DNA from 3 places in the Streptomyces sp. NPDC058289 genome. Region 3 is predicted to be linked to each of the others. Evidence: riboswitches for the same ligand, from Rfam matches in the RefSeq annotation. Region 3 holds a riboswitch; each other region holds the start of a gene.
What was found. A riboswitch is a leader RNA that binds a small molecule or an ion and turns the genes downstream of it on or off. The one in region 3 is predicted to bind cobalamin.
Positions count from the first base shown of each region.

Region 1: it holds a riboswitch for cobalamin, as region 3 does, so the genes downstream of both, ACFVX6_RS07160 (CbtB-domain containing protein) here and ACFVX6_RS22580 (energy-coupling factor ABC transporter permease) in region 3, are expected to answer to the same signal.
Region 2: it holds a riboswitch for cobalamin, as region 3 does, so the genes downstream of both, ACFVX6_RS04900 (ribonucleoside triphosphate reductase) here and ACFVX6_RS22580 (energy-coupling factor ABC transporter permease) in region 3, are expected to answer to the same signal.

Region 1 is NZ_JBHVYI010000010.1:30,725-33,987, forward strand. Features, by position in the region: gene ACFVX6_RS07145 (alpha/beta hydrolase) at 1-180, opposite strand, end outside; gene ACFVX6_RS07150 (hypothetical protein) at 268-537, opposite strand; gene ACFVX6_RS07155 (CbtA family protein) at 653-1,405, opposite strand; gene ACFVX6_RS07160 (CbtB-domain containing protein) at 1,436-1,654, opposite strand; cobalamin riboswitch at 1,693-1,829, opposite strand; gene ACFVX6_RS07165 (phytase) at 1,880-3,166, opposite strand.
Region 2 is NZ_JBHVYI010000006.1:155,669-158,931, reverse strand. Features, by position in the region: gene ACFVX6_RS04905 (endo-1,3-alpha-glucanase family glycosylhydrolase) at 13-1,605, shown strand; cobalamin riboswitch at 1,729-1,870, shown strand; gene ACFVX6_RS04900 (ribonucleoside triphosphate reductase) at 1,913-3,263, shown strand, end outside.
Region 3 is NZ_JBHVYI010000044.1:29,615-32,877, reverse strand. Features, by position in the region: gene ACFVX6_RS22590 (hypothetical protein) at 1-196, shown strand, start outside; gene ACFVX6_RS22585 (flavodoxin family protein) at 225-956, opposite strand; cobalamin riboswitch at 1,195-1,389, shown strand; gene ACFVX6_RS22580 (energy-coupling factor ABC transporter permease) at 1,418-2,113, shown strand; gene ACFVX6_RS22575 (energy-coupling factor ABC transporter substrate-binding protein) at 2,113-2,451, shown strand; gene cbiQ (cobalt ECF transporter T component CbiQ) at 2,455-3,204, shown strand; gene ACFVX6_RS22565 (ATP-binding cassette domain-containing protein) at 3,201-3,263, shown strand, end outside.

The DNA.
Region 1 (3,263 bases), on a different contig from region 3:
CTGGCCGTCGAGGTGGCCCGTGTGGGTGCACGCCGTCCAGGCCAGGGTGGGCGCAGCGCCCCGGGTGGCGGCGGCGGCTGTGGCATCGGTGGCTGTGGCATCGGCAGTACTGGTCAGCGTGGCCGCCACGGCCGTGACGCAGAGGGCGATGAGTGCGGTCTTGCTGCGGTAAGTGGCCATGGAACGAGGATGGTTGAGCATCCTCGGCCGCCACATCCGGTAGGCGGGAAGGCCGTTCGGGGGGCTAGCCCCCCGGCCGGCCCCCCGTCAGACCACCACGACCGTCACCGCCGCCGCGCCCATCAGCACGGCGGCGGAGTGGATGGCCGCATGGCCGTAGTCACCCGACCAGAGGTGGCGGGCCAGGCCGCCCATGGCGGTCAGGCCCGCGATGATGCCGATCTGCGCGAGCAGGGTGACGGCGGTGAAGGGGGTCAGCAGCAGGATCACCGCGTTGAGCCAGAACGGGGCGGCGCCCGTCCAGCCCCGCCACTCCCGCACGTCCCGCCACTGCTGCCGGGTCGGCAGCTGCGGCACGTACGGGCGGCTCGGCCCCTCCCGGCGGTCTTTGGGTCTTCGGTGGTCCCCGAGCTCTCGGATCGCCGTCGTCACCGCGCCGTCACCAGCCTTTCAGTCACTTGCACGCAAGACGTCAACTCGCAGGCTGTACAGCCTCCTTGGGAGTTCCGGCCGGGACAAGGGCCCGTTCGGCAAGAAATCCGAAAGCCAGGCCGAAAGTGCCCCACATCGCTGCCTGAATGGCGAGCGAGGCGAGTCGGAACTGCCAGACGAGCGCCGCCGGGAAGTCCGCCGGCACCTCGTTGACGCCGGGCAGGAACGCGTAGGCGATGCCGACGGCCACCACGAAGGCGACCGAGGCGGCGATCGATGCGTTCCAGTTGCCCAGGCTCGGCGCCAGGCGCCGGCCCAGGATCAGCGCGGCCGCCGCGAGCAGCAGGCCGAGCGCGAGCATCAGGACGTAGAGGGTGGTCCGCTGCACCGTGGTCTCGGGGTCTCCGACGGCCGGCGGGTTGGCGGGGTACTTGAAGAACGGCACCAGGGTGACGGTGACGAACAGACCGCCGGAGACAAGCAGCGCCGTGGCCCGGGGGCCGAAGCGGCCGATCCGGCCCAGGGCGTAGCAGTAGACGAGCGCGGCGATGCCGCCGAGCGCGATCCCGTAGAGCAGGGTTCCGGTGCCCAGCCCGGCCGTGGCCTGGAGGGCCCGGCTGACCGGGGCGACCTCGCCGCCGTGGTGGTCGTGGGCTCCGGCTTCCTCGATGGCGATCGCCGCGTCGACCTGGGATTCACCGAGGAAGTACGCGACGAGGAACGCGGCGACTCCGGCGAGCAGGCCGGCGAGCATGCCCCTGATGAGGAGCACGCGGGGGGAAATGGGATTCATGAAGTTTTCGGTCCCTTGCGGATCGGTGGATCAGTGGCAGGGGAAGCCGAGGAGGTGGCGGCCGTCGTGCATCCACTCGTGCACGGTGTCGCCTTCGAAGATCGCGGTGGCGCCCTGCTCGGCGCCGACGAGGTAGAGCAGGACCAGCATCAGGACACCGACGAACAGCGCCCAAGGGGCCAGAGCGGTGAGGGAGATGGGTGCGACGGCCAGGGGAGCGGCAGTCGTGGGCACGGCGGAGTTGGCCATGGCAGGAGCCTCCAGAGGGAACACGCGTCCCGGTCAGTGGTGCTTTCGACGACGGTGGCGGGTCTGACTTTCCTCCCCCTCCGGGAGGATTCACAGTGGCGCGACCGTGCCGGATTCTCAACCGGACTTCCGTCATACCGTCGTCTTGTCGTCCGCCACCGTACCGCTCTTTATGGCGGCCTTACAGCGTCCTTGCAGGAGGGCTCCGTCTCATCGCTCGTCCCGTCAGTCGATGGCGTCGACGACCTCGCCCAGGTCGACGAACTTGAAGCCGGTCGCCTCGCGGTCGCCGTCGCCGGGGGTTTCCCGGCCGTCCTGGACGACGAGCAGGCCGCGGGGGTAGCGCGTGCCGAGGGGGGCGTTGAGGGCTGCGGCGCCGTCGCAGACCTCGGAGCCGTCGAGGGTGGCGGAGGCCGCGGTGATGCGGAAGGCGCCCTCGAACTCGTTGTGGTCCTCGCGCTCGCGGTCGTAGGCGACGAAGGTGTCGTCGCCCTGGCTGGAGGCGAGCAGGTAGCCGTCGCCGTCAGCCTCGGTGACCAGGGTCAGGCCCTCGACGTCGGCCTTCAGGCGCTTGCCGCCGTAGCCGGGGTCGGCGCCGGGCGTGCACTCCTCGGTCTGCTCGTCGTAGGTGCCGGGCACTCCGTACTCGCGCACCTTGTCGATCAGCCTCGGCGTGCCGGTGAGGCCCGCATCGATGCGCCAGATCCCGACGTCCTCCTGCCCCGCGTACAGGGTGCCGTCCGCGGGATCGACGACCATGCCCTCGATCTGCGGCAGCTCGCCCGGCTCGGCGCAGGGCGTCCAGGAAGCGCCGTTCGGCAGGCGGAAGGACGACGGCAGGTCGAGCGTGCGCACCTGGCGGTAGTCGACCGTGCCGGCGGGGGTGGCCAGCAGCTCCAGCAGGGCGATCCGGGTGCGGTTGCGCTGGCTGACCAGCGCGTAGGACCGGCCGGTCTTGCGGTCCGTCCAGGTGGCCAGGCCGTACGCGGTCTTCTGCTCGTTGATCTCGGCCTGGTCGGCGGAGAAGACCGGGCGGGCTCCCGGGTCGGTGACGTCGGTGAGCGGGCCGCCGGGCCGGTTCCGGTCGATGCGGTAGATCCGCAGCCGGTCGTTGCCCCGGTCGCTGACGACCGCGAGATCGGCGCGCCCGCCGCCCAGGCGCAGGCCGTTGACCAGGTCGACGTTGTTGAAGCGGCCGGGTGCGTCGTCGGCGCCGGGTCCGGCCGGGGCGGACAGCGACTGCACCTGCCGGGCCTCCAGGTCGTAGACCCGCAGACCGCCCTGCTTGGCGGTCGCGATCACCAGGCTGCGGCCCGGGTCGGCGGCGTTGCGCCAGATCGACGGGTCATCGGCGTTGGCGTCGCCGTCGGCCTCGTCGTCGTACAGCGGCGCGGTCTCGGCCTTGGGCCGGACACTGCCGATCGAGGAGGCTTGCGCCGGGAGCGCAACGGAGGCCGCGAGTGTCGTGCAGAGCACGAGTACGGAGGCGCGGGCGGCCGAACGTATGGTCAATGTTCTTCCTTTACAAGGGTTTTGCCCTGAGGGGAAGACGCTCCCCGGGTTGCTGGTCATGTCCGCGCCCGGCAGGTGGCCGACGGTTGAACGCGAT
Region 2 (3,263 bases), on a different contig from region 3:
GCCTTCCTCCTCGTGGGCGTCTGCGCCGCGACGGGCATCGCCTGGGAGCCCCGTACCGTCGCCGACGCGCGGGCCCGCCCGGCACCGGTCCCGGGCGACACCCTGCCCGGGACCCCCGGCGACGGCCCCGCGCCCGCCGTCACCGGCCCCACCGGCCCGGGTGCGACCGCCCCGCAGAGCCCGGGCGGGCAGCCGCCTGACCCGAAGGCCCAGGGGTCCGGCGCGGACGGCGCAGCGCGCCCCACCGGAGCCCTGCCCTTCGACATGCCGCAGCCGTCCGTCCTGCGCTCCGGCACCGCCGGCAAGAAGCTGGTCTTCGCCCACTACTTCACCCCGTACCCGCTCTCCCTGGACAACGTCGGCGCCGACGCCGACTACTACACCCGCAACTACCTGAAGCCGGACGGCGAGAACGGCAAGCACGAGCGCTACGGCGGCCTGCTCCGCGACCGCCCGCTGCCCGTCCCGCCCAAGGCCGGGAACTGGGAGCTCGCCAACCTCCAGCAGGAGGTCCGCACGGCTCGCGCCGCCGGCATCGACGGATTCACCCTCGACCTGCTCTCCCTGGCCGGGAAGAACCGGGAACGCTCCAACCTCCTGATGGAAGCCGCCCGTTCGGTGGATCCGGCCTTCAAGGTCATGCTGATGCCGGACATGACCTCCCTGGGCACCGACGACCCGGTCGTGCTCGCCGACCTCCTCGCGGAACTCGGCAAGGCCCCGGCCGCCCACCGGCTCCCCGACGGCCGGCTGGTCGTCTCGCCGTTCAAGGCGGAGGAGAAGAGCGTCGCCTGGTGGACCGGGGTCATGGACGCCCTGAAGTCGCGGCACGGGATCCGGACCGCCTTCGTCCCGCTCTTCCTCGACTTCGGCGCGCACAGCGGCGAGTTCGAGCCCATCAGCTACGGATTCTCCGAGTGGGGCAGTCGCAGCTACGTCGGCCAGGAGAGCTCCACGCGCGACGTCCGGCGCGCCCACGCCGCGGGCAAGATCTGGATGCAGCCCGTATCGGTCCAGGACGCCCGCCCCAACCAGGGCATCTACGACGAGGCGGGCAACACCGCGACCCTGCGCGCCACATGGAACCGCGCCATCGAGGACGGGGCCGACTGGGTCCAGCTCACCACGTGGAACGACTACAGCGAGAGCAGCCAGTTCGCGCCCTCCCTGCACAACGGCCATGCCTACCTGGACCTTTCCTCGTACTACCTCACCCGGTTCAAGACGGGCGGCTGGCCGAAGATCGTCCGCGACACGCTCTACCTGAGCTCGCGCACCCAGTTCTCCGCCGCGGACCCGAGCGGCAGCCAGTCCCTCGTGATGTCGCTGCGGGGCGGCAGCGCCGCGGCCCGGGACGCGGTGGAGGTGCTGAGCTTCCTGACCGCGCCCGCGAGCATCCGTACGACCGTGGGCGCGGCCGAAGACGCGCACGCGGCCCCCGCCGGGGTCCACTCCGAGCTGCTGCCCCTGGGCCCGGGCGTCGGCTCGGCGTCCGTGGTGCGGGGCGGCAAGGCCGGGGCCCGGGTGGAGCTGCGCTACCGGGTGGACCGGGCGGTGGAGGTGCAGGACCTCCAGTACTACGCCGCCACCAGCGGCCGGAGCTGAGTCCGCCGGGCTGCGGCGCGGGTCCGCAGGGCGCTCCGGCGCGGGTCCCAGGGGCCGAAGTCCCTTGCCTCGGGACCTTCGTCACCCCATATGTAGTGGTGGCGCTCTGCCGTCACATCCATATGTAGTGTTGGCTCTGCCGGTTCGGCGGGGCCTCTCCCCGACCGAGGCAACAGGGAACCCGGTGGGAATCCGGGACTGCCCCGCAACGGTGAGTCCGCCACGGCGGACGAGTCCGACACCTGCCGGCGCGGGCTTTCGAAAAAGCCCGCCATTCTTCCGTGCCGAGCCTCGTGGGAGGGCTGCCGTGACTGCTGTCGTCGATGCCGTAGAGACCGTGACCGAGTACCTGGACCGTCGGGACTGGCGGGTGAACGCCAACGCCAACCAGGGCTATTCGCTCGGCGGACTCATCCTCAACGCCGCGGGCAAGGTCACCGCGAACTACTGGCTGGAGCAGGTCTATCCCGCCGCGGTGGCCCGCGCCCACCGCGAGGGCGACCTCCACATCCACGACCTGGACATGCTCTCCGGCTACTGCGCCGGCTGGTCCCTGCGCACCCTGCTCACCGAGGGCTTCAACGGGGTCCCCGGCCAGATCGACTCCGCTCCGCCCAGGCACCTGTCCTCGGCCGTCGGCCAGATCGTGAACTTCCTCGGCACCCTGCAGAACGAATGGGCGGGGGCCCAGGCCTTCTCCTCCTTCGATACGTACCTCGCCCCCTACGTCCGCCTCGACGCGCTGACGTACGACCAGGTCAGGCAGTGCATCCAGGAGCTCGTGCACAACCTCAACGTGCCCTCGCGCTGGGGCACGCAGACCCCCTTCATCAACCTCACCTTCGACTGGACCTGCCCCGAGGACCTGCGCGCGCAGATCCCGGTGGTCGCGGGGGAGGAGACCGGTTTCACCTACGGCGAGCTCCAGGCCGAGATGGACATGATCAACCGGGCGTACATCGAGGTGATGACGGAAGGCGACGCCGCCGGGCGGGTGTTCACCTTCCCCATCCCGACCTACAACATCACCCGCGACTTCCCCTGGGAGAGCGAGAACGCCGAACTGCTCTTCGCGATGACCGCCAAGTACGGGCTCCCGTACTTCCAGAACTTCATCAACTCCGAGCTCGAACCGCACATGATCCGCTCCATGTGCTGCCGGCTCCAGCTCGACCTGACCGAGCTGCTCAAGCGCGGCAACGGCCTCTTCGGCAGCGCCGAGCAGACCGGCTCGCTCGGTGTGGTCACCCTCAACTGCGCCCGGCTCGGGCACCTCTGCGCGGGCGACGAGACGCGGCTGCTGGCCGAGGTGGACCGGCTGTGCGAGCTCGCCAAGGACAGCCTCGAACTCAAGCGGATCACCGTCCAGGACCTGATCGACGGTGGTCTCTTCCCCTACACCAAGCGGTACTTGGGCACCCTGCGCAACCATTTCTCCACCATCGGGGTCAACGGCGTCAACGAAATGGTCCGCAACTTCAGCGCGGACGCCCACGACATCACCACCCCCGAGGGTCACGCCCTCGCGGTCCGCCTCCTGGACCGGGTCCGGGCCCGGATGGTCGACTTCCAGGAGAGCACCGGCCACCTGTACAACCTGGAGGCCACCCCCGCCGAGGGCACGACGTACCGCTTCGCGAAGGAGGACCGGGCCCGCT
Region 3 (3,263 bases):
GGGCACCAACGTCTACCGCGGGCCCAAGCTCCTCAAGATCTACCTGCCCAAGCTGAAGGGCATCGCCCTGACCGGCGACTACGAGGGGTACGTCACCTTCGGGGCCGCCTTCGACACCAAGCCCGCCTACACCTCCTTCAAGCTGCACGCCCCGGAGCGCTTCGTCCTGGACGTCGCGCACCCGAACGTCTGCTGAGCACCCGCCGGCGGGAGGTCGGGCCCGTCTACCGGTGCTCGGGATTCGGGAAGTCGAAGCGGCAGCCCGCGTCCCACGAGGAGCGCTGGTTGCCGTGCGCCGGCATCCCGCCGGACCGCTTGAGCAGGGCGGCCAGGTGCATGAGGTTCCAGCTCATGAAGGCCGTGTTCCGGTTGGTGAAGTCGTTCTCCGGGCCGCCGGAGCCGGGGTCCAGGTACGAGGGCCCGGGTCCGGCTTCGCCGATCCATCCGGCGTCGGCCTGCGGGGGGATCGCGTAGCCGAGGTGCTGGAGGCTGTAGAGGATGTTCATGGCGCAGTGTTTGACGCCGTCCTCGTTGCCGGTGATCAGCGCCCCGCCCACGCGCCCGTAATAGGCGTACTGGCCCTGCTCGTTCAGGATCGAGGAGCAGGCGTAGAGCCGCTCGATGACCTGCTTCATCACCGAGCTGTTGTCCCCGAGCCAGATCGGGCCGCACAGCACGAGGATGTCGGCGTCCATGATCTGGCTGTAGAGCACCGGCCACTGATCGCTCTCCCAGCCGTGGTCGGTCATGTCCGGCCAGACTCCGGTGGCGATGTCGTGGTCGACGGCCCGGATGAGCGAGGTCCGGGCCCCGGCCGCCTCCATCACCGCGCGGCTCTTGTCGATCAGGCCCTCGGTGTTGCTGGGCTCGGGCGATCGCCTGAGCGTGCAGTTGACGTACACGGCGGTCAGGTCGGAGTAGTCGAAGGCGGGCGCGGCATCGGATTCGGCGGTCACCCCACCAGCCTGACCCCCGCCGGACGGGCCCGCCAGCGGACCGCACCCGTCCGGGTGCGGAACCGTGCGGAGGCTCGGGGTGACCATGGCCCGTCGGGCCGCTCCTCACGGAACTCCCTCTTCGATCAGCGCAATTGGGGTGAAGGGTCGGCCGACCGACGCGGAGAGTCGCCATAAATCGGAATCCGGCCACCTGTCGGCGCAATGGGGGCGGGTTGTTACCGCTCCGCGCGGCCGACTAGGGTCAGCGAGCCTTGGTGTTCGGGAAACCGGTGGGAAACCGGTGCGGCCCTCGCCACTGTGATCGGGAAGTCCGGCTCCACTCCTGCGGGAAAGCCACTGGGCTGCGCGGGAGGTTCCGCGCTGCCCGGGAAGGCGGAGCATGGACGTCAACCCGTGAGCCAGGAGACCGGCCGGGGCGCGTTGTCCATCCACGAGGTGCTGGAGAGGTCTCCCTACCCATGCATATAGCCGAGGGGTTCCTGCCCCCTTTGCACGCGGTCGCCTGGGGCGCCGCGTCCGCCCCCTTCGTCGTCCACGGCGTCCGCTCGCTCACCCGCGAGGTGAAGGCCAACCCGGAGAGCACCCTGCTGCTCGGTGCGTCCGGGGCCTTCACGTTCGTCCTGTCCGCCCTGAAGATCCCCTCCGTGACGGGCAGTTGCTCGCACCCCACGGGCACCGGGCTCGGGGCGATCCTGTTCCGGCCGCCGATCATGGCGGTGCTCGGCACGATCACCCTGCTGTTCCAGGCCCTGCTGCTGGCGCACGGCGGGCTCACCACCCTCGGCGCCAACGTCTTCTCGATGGCCATCGCCGGCCCGTGGGCGGGCTACGCCGTCTACCGGCTCCTGCGGAAGTTCGAACTCCCGCTGATGGTGACCGTGTTCTTCGGCGCCTTCTTCGCCGATCTGATCACCTACTGCGTCACCAGCGTGCAGCTCGCCCTGGCCTTCCCGGACCCGGCCTCCGGGTTCGCGGGCTCGCTCGCGAAGTTCGGGGGGATCTTCGCGGTCACGCAGATCCCGCTGGCGGTGAGCGAGGGGCTGCTGACCGTCCTCGTGATGCGGCTGCTGATGGCGTCGAGCAAGTCGGACCTGGTCCGGCTCGGTGTTGCGAAGCTGACGGGCACCCGTACCGGAGAGAAGGCGGCGGCGTGATGAGCGGGATGTCCAAGAACGCGAAGATCAACACCCTGCTGCTGCTCCTGGTGGCGGCGCTGGCCGTGCTGCCGATCGCCCTGGGGCTGGGCGATGGCAAGGAGGAGCCCTTCGCGGGCGCCGACGGGCAGGCGGAGGCGGCGATCACCGAGCTGAAGCCGGATTACGAGCCCTGGTTCTCCCCTCTGTACGAGCCCCCCTCGGCCGAGATCGAGTCCGCGCTGTTCGCCTTGCAGGCGGCCCTGGGGGCGGGCGTGCTCGCGTACTACTTCGGCGTCCGCAAGGGCCGCCGCCAAGGGGCGGCCGCCGCCGCTGCCGCCACCGCCCCGGAGGCCTAGGCGGTGCTGCCGATCGACGTGGCCGCGCACAGCAGTCGCTGGCGCGGCCGGCACCCGCTGGAGAAGGCCCTGCTCGGGATCGGGCTGACGGTCACCGCCGTGTGCCTGCCGCCCTGGCCGGGCGGGCCCCTGGTGGCCGCCGCCACCCTCGCCGTGCTGCTCGGCCCGGCCGGGGTGGCCGGCCGGCAGCTCTGGCGGGCCTTCCGGATCCCGCTCGGCTTCTGCTTCACCGGGGCGCTGCCCCTGCTGTTCGCGGTCGGCGGCCCGGCAGGGCCGGTGTCCCTGGCCCCCGACGGCCCCCGGCTCGCCGCCGAACTGCTGCTGCGCACCTCGGCGGCCTCGCTCGGGCTGCTGCTGTTCGCCTTCACCACCCCGGTCTCCGACGTACTGCCCCGGCTGGTGCGGGCCGGGGTGCCGGCCCCCGTGGTGGACGTGGCCCTGGTCATGTACCGGATCGGCTTCCTGCTGCTGGACTCCATGGCCCAGGTCCGCCGGGCCCAGGCGGCCCGGCTCGGGCACACCGGCCGGGCGGCGGTGTGGCGTTCCCTGGCCGGACTGGCCGCCACCTCCTTCGTACGGGCCTTCGACCGTGCGGCCAAGCTCCAGGCCGGTCTGGCCGGACGCGGCTACGACGGCGCGCTGCGGGTCCTCGTACCGGAGGCGGCCCTGTCGTGGCGCTTCCTGGCGGCCACCGCCGGCCTGCTGGCGGCCCTGATCACCCTGACCCTCACCCTGAAGGGGCTCTACCTGTGAACCCGTCGCTGCCCCTCTCCTCCCACCCGCCGGTGGTGGAACTGTCCGGCGCGGGCTAC